Azoarcus sp. CIB: one gene and its partner. The protein of the gene in region 1 interacts with the protein of each later gene in a pairwise test. Links are inferred from orthologs where the notes say so. Each region holds a gene or a part of one and is shown in the gene's direction. Other genes may lie near its edges. The genes, in order: tsaE and rlmB.

What was found.
Region 2: the proteins of tsaE (region 1) and rlmB interact in binary tests that used the Escherichia coli proteins (3 or more experiments, as listed by UniProt). The link is inferred for Azoarcus sp. CIB from one-to-one orthologs.

What each region holds. Positions count from the first base shown.
Region 1 is NZ_CP011072.1:3,701,432-3,704,719, forward strand. What follows is about bases 201-3,173. They hold tsaE (tRNA (adenosine(37)-N6)-threonylcarbamoyltransferase complex ATPase subunit type 1 TsaE), read left to right. Parts: upstream 201-1,417; coding sequence 1,418-1,930; downstream 1,931-3,173. Other genes in these bases: murI (glutamate racemase), read right to left, coding at 201-295; queG (tRNA epoxyqueuosine(34) reductase QueG), read right to left, coding at 338-1,432; AzCIB_RS16495 (N-acetylmuramoyl-L-alanine amidase), read left to right, coding at 1,927-3,173. Outside these bases: more of murI, read right to left, coding at 1-200; more of AzCIB_RS16495, read left to right, coding at 3,174-3,243. UniProt on the Escherichia coli protein: Required for the formation of a threonylcarbamoyl group on adenosine at position 37 (t(6)A37) in tRNAs that read codons beginning with adenine.
Region 2 is NZ_CP011072.1:819,462-822,660, forward strand. What follows is about bases 313-3,196. They hold rlmB (23S rRNA (guanosine(2251)-2'-O)-methyltransferase RlmB), read left to right. Parts: upstream 313-1,335; coding sequence 1,336-2,058; downstream 2,059-3,196. Other genes in these bases: rnr (ribonuclease R), read left to right, coding at 313-1,259; AzCIB_RS03650 (ANTAR domain-containing response regulator), read left to right, coding at 2,177-2,752. In the rest of the region: more of rnr, read left to right, coding at 1-312. UniProt on the Escherichia coli protein: Specifically methylates the ribose of guanosine 2251 in 23S rRNA.

The sequences.
Region 1 (3,288 bases):
CGATCACGTCGAGCACCGGAATGTCGCGCGCCAGGCGCCGCACCACGTCGGCCGCCACCGCCGCCATCGTGTTGCATGCAACGATCAGCATCTTGACGTCCTGCTGCAGCAGGAACTCGGTGATCTGCGCAGTGAAGTGTTCGATCGTCGCGACGGACTTGACGCCGTAGGGCACCCGCGCGGTGTCGCCGAAATACACGATGCGTTCGAGCGGCAGGCGCTCCATCAGGGCACGCACGACGGTGAGTCCGCCGATGCCGGAATCGAATACGCCTATGGGTCGGGAGGAGTCCAATGCAGAAACCAGGTCGGGACAAAAACGGATTTTAACGCAAGCTCACCCCTGCCGTAGCCCGTGCCGCTCCATGGCCCAGGCGACATGCTCGCGTACGAGCGCCGACGGGTCGTCCGCCCGCGCCTGCAACGCGGCCAGCACCGCCGGTGTGCCGGGCGCATTACCGAGCGCCACGGCGAGATTGCGCAACCAGCGCTCGAAGCCGATGCGATGGATCGCACTGCCCGCCATCCGCTCGCGGAACTCGCTCTCGCTCCACCCGAACAGCTCTAACAGCTCCGCCTCGTCGAGCCGGTGGCGCGGCGCGAAGTCCGCTTCTGCGCCGAGCTGCGCGAAGCGGTTCCACGGACACACGAGCTGGCAATCGTCGCAACCGTAGATGCGGTTACCGATCAGCGGCCGCAGCTCCTCGGGAATTGCGCCCTTGAGCTCGATCGTCAGGTAGGAAATACAGCGCCGCGCATCGACCCTGTACGGCGCGACGATCGCGCCGGTCGGGCAAGCGTCCAGGCAGGCGCGGCAACTGCCGCAATGCGGCGTCTCGGGCGCGTCGAGCGGCAGCGGCAGGTCGGTGAAGATCTCGCCGAGGAAGAAATACGAGCCGGCGCGGCGGTTCAGCAGCAAGGTGTGCTTGCCACGCCAGCCGAGGCCGGACCGGCTCGCGAGTTCGACCTCGAGCACCGGCGCGGAATCGACGAACACCCGGAAACCGTGCGGCGCCTCGGCAGCGATGCGCTCCGCGAGCTTCTGCAGGCGGTTGCGCATCAGCTTGTGGTAATCGCGGCCCAGCGCGTAGCGCGACACGTAGGCGCGCTGCGGATCGTCCAGCGCCGATTGCGCGTCGGCCGCGCGGGGCCAGTAGTTCATGCGCACGCTCACGACGCGCAGCGTGCCCGGCACCAGTTCCGCCGGACGCGCCCGCATCATGCCGTGCCGCGCCATATAATCCATCTCTCCGTGGAAACCGTCCGCCAGCCAGGCTTCCAGCCCGGGCTCGGCCGACGACAGATCCACACCGGACACGGCCAGATCGGCGAAGCCCAGCTCGCCGGCCCAAACCTTCATCCGCCCGACGAGCGCGCTCAAGGACGCGTCGGGAGCGACATCCGCAGGGACTTCATCATGATTCACGTTCATCACCGGGCAGATGATAGCAGCCCGTTCTCGGCGCACCTCGACGACGAATCCGACACCGCAACCGCGGGCGCGGCCCTTGCCGCAGCCCTGCACGCGGGCCTCGTCATCTACCTGCGCGGCGACCTCGGCGCCGGCAAGACAACGCTGGTTCGAGGGGCGCTACGTGCCCTCGGTCACGACGGAAAGGTGAAAAGTCCCACGTACACCTTGATTGAACCTTATATTGTTTCTAGATTACACTTATATCACTTTGATTTTTATCGCTTCGCAGTCCCAGAAGAATATCTGGAAGCAGGGCTGGACGAGTATTTCGACGGAAACGGGGTATGTCTGGTGGAATGGCCGGACAAGGCGGCGCCATACATTGCCGCACCGGACCTCGAAATCCGCCTCACCGTATCCGGCCCGGGCCGGCGCCTCGAAGCGCTGGCACTGACGGAGGCAGGACGCACATGCATACGCAAACTGGATTCGGAGCTGAACCGGAACCCGACATGACTGCCGCGCCCGGCGTGACGCGACGCGACCTGCTGAAATTCGCCGGCGCGACGCTGGCGCTGCTCGTCAGCCCGGTCGGCATGGCCGCGACCAGCCTCCTCGCGGTGCGCGTATGGCCGGCGGCGGAATACACCCGCGTCACGATCGAAGGGAACTCGCAGCTCAAGTTTACCCACCTGCTCGTCACCGATCCGCACCGCCTCGTCGTCGACCTCGAAGGGGTCGAGTTCGACAGCGTGCTGCAATCGCTGCCGTCCAAGGTGCTCGACTCGGACCCCTACATCAAGCTGATCCGCGCCGGCCGCAACCGGCCCGGCGTCGTGCGCCTGGTCGTGGAACTGAAGAGCGAGATCAACCCGCAGGTGTTCACGCTGGCGCCGGTCGGCAACTACGGTCACCGCCTCGTGGTCGACCTGTACCCCACGACGCCGGTCGACCCGCTGCTCGCCCTGATCGAGAAGTCCTCGCCGATGGATGCCGCCGCGGGCCAGACGGGCGACGCACGGACCTCCGTCGACGCGCCCGCACAGATCGCGCGCCCCGACTCCACCGACCAGGCTTCGCCCCCCCGGCGTTCCACTCGCCCGGCCGCCAACCGCCTCGTCACCATCGTGCTCGACCCCGGTCACGGCGGGGAAGATCCGGGCGCGGTCGGCGCACGCGGCAGCTATGAGAAGAACGTCACGCTGTCGATCGCACGCCGCCTGAAGCAGAAGATCGACGCCGAACCGAACATGCGTGCGGTGCTCACGCGCGACGGCGACTACTTCGTGCCGCTGGGCCAGCGCGTCACACGCGCGCGGCGCGTGCAGTCCGACCTCTTCGTGTCGATCCACGCCGACGCCTTCGTGCGCCCCGATGCGCGCGGCAGTTCGGTCTTCGTCCTGTCCGAAAGCGGCGCATCGAGTTCGGCCGCACGCTGGCTCGCACAGAAGGAAAACGACGCCGACCTCATCGGCGGCGTCAATCTCGCCAAGCAGGACGGCCACCTCGCCCGCACACTGCTCGACCTGTCCCAGACCGCGACGATCAACGACAGCCTCAAGCTGGGCAAGGCCGTACTCAACGAACTGGGCGACATCAACAAGCTGCACAAGGCGCACGTCGAACAGGCCGGCTTTGCCGTGCTGAAAGCCCCGGACATCCCGTCCATCCTTGTGGAAACGGCATTCATCAGCAATCCCGAAGAAGAGCAGCGGCTCAACGACGATGCCTACCAGGACAAGATGGCGAACGCGATCCTGCGCGGGCTGCGGATCTATTTCCGCGACAATCCGCCGATCGGCCGCACCAAGATCGCACAGCTGGACTGATTTGCCCGCCTGCACGCCACGGAACGGACAGACTCACGCCCTCGC
Region 2 (3,199 bases), 2.9 Mb from region 1 along the record:
AGCTCGAGAAGCTGCGCGGCTTCCTGGCCGAGTTTGGCCTCGGCGTGAGCGGCGGGGACGAGCCCAAGGCGGGCGACTACGCGAAGTTGCTGGAGACGGTGAAGGACCGCCCGGACGCGCAGCTGCTGCAGACGGTGATGCTGCGTTCGCTGCGTCAGGCCGTGTATAGCCCGGACAATGTGGGCCACTTCGGCCTCGCGTACGAGGCGTATACCCACTTCACGTCGCCGATCCGGCGTTACCCAGACCTGTTGGTGCATCGCTCGATCAAGGCCGCGCTCGAGAGCCGTACCTACGAGGCCGGCGACTGGGACGAGATCGGCCTGCACTGCTCGGCGACCGAGCGGCGCGCGGACGAGGCGACGCGCGATGTGGTTGCGTGGCTGAAGTGTTACTACATGCAGGACAAGGTCGGCGCCGAATTCACCGGCAGCGTGTCGGCGGTGGTACCCTTCGGCCTCTTCGTCGCCCTCGACGACATTTTCATCGAGGGGCTGGTCCATATTTCGGAGCTCGGCAGCGACTACTTCCACTTCGACGAGACGCGCCATGAGCTCGCCGGTGAGCGCACGGGTGCGCGTTTCCGCTTGTCGGACCGCGTGCGGGTGCAGGTCGTGCGGGTCGATCTGGAAACGACCAAGATCGACTTCCGCCTGATCGAAGGCGCGCCGCGCGCGACCGAACGGGCCGGGAAAACGGCGAAGGACAAGGCCACTGCAGCGAAGGCTGTACCGAAGGCAGCGGTCGCGACCGCGGCTCCGGTCGCGGCAGCGCCGAAGGCCAAAGGCGGCCGGAAGACGACGGCCGCGCCCGCTGTGGCGCCCGAAGTGTCCGTCGTGCCGGTGAAGAAGTCACGGACGACGCGCAAGACCGCCGTCGTAGCGGCCCCCGAAGTAGCGCCCGCAGCGCCGGGCAAGGGCGCCGGGAGGGCCAGGGCGAAGTCTGAGGTAGCCGAGACGAAGCCGACGAAGGTCGCCGGTGCGACGAAGAAGGTCGCCCAGGTCGCCGAGCCGGCGGCACCGGTCAAGGTCACCGGCGCGAAAAAGGCAACCGGGGAAACGACGGCCCGCAAACTTGCCAAGACCGCCAAGGTGACGAAGACGAGCACGGCTCCGAAGGCGGACAAGGCTCCAAATGCGGAGAAGGCTCCGAAGGCGGAGAAGGCTCCGAAGGCGGAGAAGGCTCCGAAGGCGGAGAAGGCAGCCGAGCCGAAAACTGAAACTGCAGCATCTACGAGGAAGGTGAAACGCCGTGGCTAACAAACCCACAAACCGTTCCCGCCCGCAGCAGGCGGAGCATGCCGAGGCGCCCGCAGCAGGGCGCGCGGAGTCGCGCCTGATCTATGGCTTCCATTCCGTGTTGGGCAAGCTGCGCCGCGACCCGGAGGCGGTGTTCGAGCTGTATCTGTCGTCCGCCCGCACCGACGCGCGCTCGAAGGACGTGCAGCGGCTGGCCGAGGCGCAGAAGGTGCGCATCATCCAGGCCGAGGCGGACCGGCTCGACGGCATGGTCGGCACGCGCCGGCATCAGGGCGTGATCGCGCGCGTCGATGCGCGCAGCCGCGACATCAAGCTCGCCGACGTGCTCGACGTGCTGGAAGAGAATGCACTGATCCTGGTGCTCGACGGCGTGCAGGATCCGCACAACCTCGGCGCCTGCCTGCGTGTGGCGGATGCGGCCGGGGCGCACGCGGTGGTGGCGCCGAAGGATCGTGCCGTGGGGCTCAACGCGACCGCGGTGAAGGTCGCGAGCGGCGCGGCCGATTCGGTGCCCTACATTACGGTGACCAACCTCGCGCGCGCGCTGCGCGAGATGCAGGAGGCCGGCGTGTGGGTCGTCGGCGCGACGGGCGAGGCGGAGAAGTCGCTGTACGAGATCGACCAGAAGGGGCCGGTCGCGTGGGTGATGGGCGCCGAAGGCGAGGGGCTGCGCCGACTGACGCGCGAGACCTGCGACGAACTGGCGAAGATCCCGATGCTCGGTACCGTCGAGAGCATCAACGTGTCGGTCGCGAGCGGAATCTGCCTGTTCGAGGCGCGGCGCCAGCGCGGCGGCTGAACGCGGCCTTTCGGGGACGCGCCGCAGGGCGTTCCCCACGGACCGTTTCGTGCCGTCCGCTAATCTAGACCATTCTTGTTCCGGTTCGCGGCGGCGCGAATCTTGCATAGATTTCACCATGCTGCGCGTACTCGTCATCGATGAATCCCGTGCCCGGGCGGCCGAAATCTGTGCCGGGCTGGCGCTCGCCGGTCACCAGGTGGCCGCCGTGCTGGCTTCATCTTCGGATTTGAGCGCGCAGATCGAGTCGATCCGGCCGGACGTGATCCTGATCGAGACCGATTCGCCGTCGCGCGATACGCTGGAGAACCTCGCGGTGATGAACGCGGCAATGCCGCGCCCGGTGATCATCTTCGCGCAGGAAGGCGACGAGGAGACGATTCGCGCCGCGGTGAAGGCGGGCGTGTCGACCTACGTGGTCGACGGGCTGGATCCCGGGCGCCTGAAGCCCGTGATCGACGTCGCCGTGGCCAGTTTCGCGGAGCATCAGGCCTTGCGCAGCGAGCTTGCCGCGGCGACGAAGAAGCTTTCCGAGCGCAAGCTGATCGACCGTGCCAAGGGCCTGCTGATGAAATCGCGCGGGATGGACGAGGCCGAGGCCTACGCCGCCCTGCGCAAGCTCGCGATGGAACGCGCGAAACCGATGGCGGCCGTCGCGCAGGATCTCATCGACATGGCGAAGTACCTGCTGTAGCAGGGCTTGTGCACAGTCCCGGCGGCCTGTCCGTCGCCCCTCGCCCGAACGGGCGAAATTCCCCGAATCAAGCCGAAGTCCGCTCGCGATTGGTGCAATAGCCCTTGGTTGTGCACTGCAATAGTGCGGCCGCCATGCGTTCCCGCCGCATGTTCCATCATGCCTCGTTGCTACCGAAACCCTTGCCGATAAGGGTGTCTGGCGTCGTTTGCGGTGCCTGGCATGGCATCTGCTAAACGAGTCCTGAGTCGAATCAACGGCGGTTCGACAGCGGATTGACCGGTTCCAAAGCAGGGACTGGTGCAAGCTACGGACAACGGCGTCCATCCCCGCGGTACTTGTTGCGCGGGCGGTGAGCGCCGTTTTTGTTTTTCTGGCCTGCAGGGAGATGAAGATGAGTGCATTCGACGACAATGGCATCACGCGGCGCGACTTCATGCGGCGGAC